DNA from 2 places in the Nitratireductor rhodophyticola genome. Region 2 is predicted to be linked to the other one. Evidence: predicted binding sites of a transcription regulator. Region 2 holds the regulator's gene; the other holds the start of a gene.
The links. Region 2 encodes PhoB, which activates phosphate uptake and scavenging genes when phosphate is short. Its sites were predicted from a motif close to TGTCATNNANCTGTCAT; they were not measured.
Positions count from the first base shown of each region.

Region 1: the regulator PhoB is predicted to act here: its motif matches at 972-988, upstream of KUG85_RS13755 (DUF2794 domain-containing protein).

Region 1 covers NZ_JAHSSF010000003.1:567,418-569,815, forward strand. The annotation lists gene KUG85_RS13750 (DUF1223 domain-containing protein) at 1-377, shown strand, start outside; gene KUG85_RS13755 (DUF2794 domain-containing protein) at 1,001-1,384, shown strand; gene KUG85_RS13760 (GNAT family N-acetyltransferase) at 1,598-2,170, opposite strand; gene KUG85_RS13765 (Bax inhibitor-1/YccA family protein) at 2,261-2,398, opposite strand, start outside.
Region 2 covers NZ_JAHSSF010000003.1:324,844-327,241, forward strand. The annotation lists gene KUG85_RS12600 (DUF1328 domain-containing protein) at 1-51, shown strand, start outside; gene KUG85_RS12605 (hypothetical protein) at 143-469, shown strand; gene phoB (phosphate regulon transcriptional regulator PhoB) at 536-1,222, opposite strand; gene phoU (phosphate signaling complex protein PhoU) at 1,260-1,970, opposite strand; gene pstB (phosphate ABC transporter ATP-binding protein PstB) at 1,993-2,398, opposite strand, start outside.

The DNA of each region.
Region 1 (2,398 bases), 240 kb from region 2:
CCCTCGCAGGAACCGTGGGCGGACTTCAGGTGGATATTTCCCTCAAGGAAAGGGGCGACACTATCGTCGTCAGTGTCGGCTCAATACCCGAGAACCTGAAGGGCGAACCCGTTAATGCGCATCTGGTCTTTGTCGATTACACGCCGGAAAGCACGGTGGATATCCGCGCCGGCGAAAACCGCGGCCGATCGATACAATATCGCAACGCGGTCAACCGCATCCAGACGATCGGCATGTGGGATGGCGCCGCCAAGAGCTTCGAAATGCCCAAGGCCGAACTGGTGCAGAAGGGCAATGGCTGCGCACTCCTGCTCCAGCGCGTCGACAAAGACGGTCGACCAGGCGCGATATTGGGTGCATTTGCCATGAACCCGTAGAGCATCGGACCGAAAAGTGGAATCCGGTTTTCGGACTATTCCGATGCTCCATCAGTAATTTAGATCGTCCTTTGTGCGTCCGGACGGACGCACGGCGATCCAGGATCAGGACCTGGGTGAGTAGCCGCGCGGTCTGGTCCCAAAAGAAAAACCGGCGCTGACTCATTCAGCACCGGTTTTGATCTCTTGGGACCGCTGCCCGCTCGGACATCCGAGAGTTGGTTCGATCCGGTCATGACCCCGAGGGCGGGGGGGCTTGGGGTTTTCGGGATCCGTGTCCGGACCGAACCGTCTCAGGCAACGGGTGGATCGTTGCGGCACAATGGGGCGTGAGCTTGGACAAAATGCGGCAAGAAAAAGGCAAGTCATCACCAATTCCGACAAACGGTCCTGATTTGTGACTACCGGCTAACAATTGAGGCTTGCAGAGCAAGAATGGCCGTGCCGGCAAAAGATGTGGGTAACTCTAACCACTCTGATGAACCATGCCATCAAGAAGGATGAGGCGCTTTTTTTTTTGCATCTCAGGCCCGGCCAAATGCAGCCCGGGGAATGCGGGCTTGCAATTCCGCCTATGGCGGGCGAACCTTCCCCTGTCACCAAATCGTCATGAGGTACAGCCAATGACCGATTACGGCAGCGCGGGGGAGGATAGGGACGGCTCCGGGATACTGATCCCGCTGCACGAGGCACGCAGGGCACGTTCCGATCTCCCCGTAACCTTCGAGCGGCGCGAACTGGATCAGATTCTGCGCATCTATGGCCGCATGGTCGCGGCAGGCGAGTGGCGTGACTACGCCATCGATCATCTGAGGGACCGGGCGGTGTTCTCCGTGTTCCGGCGAACCAGCGAAGTCCCGCTGTTTCAGATCGTCAAGGATCCCAAGCTGACACGGAAGCAGGGTGCCTACAGCGTTATCGCCGCCACAGGCGCAATCCTGAAACGCGGGCATGAACTGGCACGCGTCCTGGCCGTGTTCGACAAGAAGCTGAAACTCGTCACCTAATGCATGTCGCTTTCAAATGAATTCATTTGAAAGACAACGAACATGCATCATTTAAAAGTGTTACAGCGTCCTTTGCGCGTCTTATAAGACGCGCGGCGCTGTAGAGCATCGGGCCGACAAGCGGAATCCGGTTTTCGGATTATTCCGATGCTCCATCAATATTTTGGATCGTCCTTTGTGCATCCGGATGGACGCACGACGATCTAACCGGCATCAACGAACCGACTCGCCCCGAAACAGACGTTCGGGGATGGAATCGGGATCAGGCGGCGCACGATCGCCCTCATTCAGCGTGAGCTGCATAAACACCGTGTCGAGCCAGCGCCCGTGCTTGAAACCGCTGCCGCGAAGAATGCCGGCATCGCGGAAACCTGCGGCCCGATGCAGTTTTACCGAGGCGCTTTCCTCCGAGCCGTCGCCGATAACGGCGACGATCTGGCGAAATCCGCACCGTTCGCACGCTTCAACCAGAGCCTGAAGCAAAAGCCGCCCCACGCCGCGACCCTGCGCTTCCGGCGCCAGATAAACGGAATCCTCGACCATGAAGCGATAGGCCCGTCTCGGGCGAAACGGACCCGCATAGGCGTAACCGAGAATCTCGTCTCCATTCTCAGCAACGATATAGGGGTAGCCGTTGCGAACGAGCGCCTCCATGCGCTCGCGCATCTCGGCCTCGCCCGGCGGTTCCAGCTCATAGCTTGCCGTGCCCCCGGCAACGGCGTGCGCATAGATGCGGGTGATGGCCGGGAGGTCAGCCGGCGTTGCGGGGCGAATGGTGGGTTTCATGGAAACTCGGTGGTCGCTCTCGAATGAAGCAAAAGAAAGGGCGGCCCGAAAGCCGCCCTCTCCATAGCACTGTTTCTGGTTCCGCGCCCGCTACTCGCGATTTCCGAGGAACTGCAGCAGGAACATGAACAGGTTGATGAAGTCGAGATAAAGACGCAGCGCACCCATGATCGCCTTGCGGCCGGACACGGTGGCATCGTCGCCCTCGTAATACATCTCCTTGATCTG
Region 2 (2,398 bases):
GCTCTTCTCGCCATTTCCCTGATCATGGGACTGCTGAGGAGACGCGGTTAAACAAGGGGACAATGACGTAAACGAATGCGGCACCCGGCGAGGCGGACCTTCCATGGCTTCCGCTTCGGGGAGACAATGAAAGGAGAATGCCATGGAACACATCGCTGCGCTTCTTCTGATTGTCGGCTGCTCCGGCAACATGGCCGAATGCCGCGAATTGCCCGCCCCCACGCCTGTCTATGAGACATTCGAGGAGTGCGAGGCGGAAAGGCCCGTCTCGATGCGTGAGCTCGAAAGCGAGGCTCCGCGTGTTATGGCGACATGTGTCTATGTTGATCCGGCGCTCGTCTATGACGACGCGGTTCTGGAATGGGACGTTACGGACGACGGCAAGCTGACGGCCACCCTTGAGCCGGTGACGAGCTTTGCGGTTGCCCGGAACGAACATGGCAGGCCCGCAAGCACGCTCATGAAGTGATCGAACCGACTGCAACGACATACAAAAACCCCGGCAATTGCGCCGGGGTTTTTGTGTCGGTCTGTCTCAGGCTTCACGGATCGCGTAGCCGGCGCCGCGAATGGTGCGGATCACGTCGGGAAGCCGGCCCTGATTCACGGCCTTGCGCAACCGGCCCACATGGACGTCAACCGTGCGCTCATCGATATAGATCGTTTCACCCCAGACATTGTCGAGCAGCTGGCTGCGCGAGAAAACGCGGCCGGGATGCTGCATCATGAATTCCAGAAGACGGAACTCTGTCGGTCCGAGACGGATTTCATTCTTGCGCCGGTAAACGCGGTGCGATTCCCGGTCGAGCACAATGTCGCCGACGGAGAGAACCGTTGACAGCACTTCCGGCTTGGCCCGGCGCAGGAGCGCGCGGACACGCGCCACGAACTCCGGTGTCGAAAAGGGCTTCACGAGATAATCGTCGGCGCCGGTGGAAAGTCCGCGCACGCGGTCGCTTTCCTCACCGCGCGCGGTGAGCATGATGATCGGCAGGCGCTCGGTTTCCGGGCGCATGCGAAGCCGGCGACACAGTTCGATGCCCGACACAGCCGGGACCATCCAGTCCAGAACGAGCAGATCCGGGACATTTTCCTGCAGGCGCACCTCGGCTTCATCGCCGCGCGAAATCATCTCTACCTGATAACCCTCGGCCTCCAGATTGTATTTCAGCAGGACGCAGAGCGGTTCGTCGTCTTCAACGACCATGACCTTGGGGGCAATCATGGAAGGCATTCTCCTAGGGCATTGCTACGGCCGTCTACGCATCCGCATCGACCGTCATCTGTGTTTCATCGAGCTTCGGCCGCTGGACCGGAAGCTGTTCCCCCGTCACCACATAATAGGCATTTTCGGCGATATTCGTCACGTGATCGCCGATGCGTTCGAGATTCTTGGCGCAAAACAGAAGATGCGTGCACGACGTGATATTGCGCGGATCCTCCATCATGTAGGTCAGCAGTTCGCGAAACACCGACGTATACTGAATGTCGATCTTCTCATCCTCGTCGCGCAACCGGATCAGCGCTTCGGCATCGCGCTTCACATAGTGCTCGACCACCGCATTGACCTGATGCAGCACCAGACCTGCCATCGCATCGATGGAATGGGCGAGCGTGCGCGGCGTGGCGCTCTGCCCGACCGCGCTCACGCGCTTGGCGATGTTCTTGGCGAGATCGCCAATGCGCTCCAGGTCGGCTGCCATGCGAATGGCACCCACAACGCTGCGCAGGTCCTGCGCCATCGGCTGGCGCTTGGCAATCAGCGTGATCGCACGCTCGTCGAGATCGCGCTGCTTGGCATCCATGATCGTGTCGTCGGAGATGACACGCTGCGCGAGCGCAGTGTCGGAGTTGAGCAGGGCATTGGTTGAGGCGCGGGTCATCGCACCGGAGAGATCGCCCATATCGCGGATGAGGCGGTCGATCTCACCGAGTTCCTCATCGAAGGAGCTGACTGTGTGCTCGCCCATGATCTGGTTCCTTATCTGTGCGTCAACCGAAGCGGCCGGTGATGTAATCCTGGGTGCGCTTGTCATCCGGATTGGTGAACATCTTGTCCGTCGGGCCTTCCTCGACAAGGTTGCCCAGATGGAACATGGCCGTGCGCTGCGACACGCGCGCCGCCTGCTGCATGGAGTGCGTGACGATGACGATGGTGTAATTCTCGCGCAGCTCGTCGATCAGCTCCTCCACCTTGGCGGTGGCGATGGGGTCGAGCGCCGAGCACGGTTCGTCCATGAGGATCACCTCGGGCGAAACCGCGATGGCACGCGCAATGCATAAACGCTGCTGCTGGCCGCCGGAGAGACCCGTTCCAGGCTCATGCAAACGGTCCTTCACCTCGTTGAAGAGACCGGCCTTCTGCAGGCTGGACTCGACGATCTCGTCGAACTCCGCC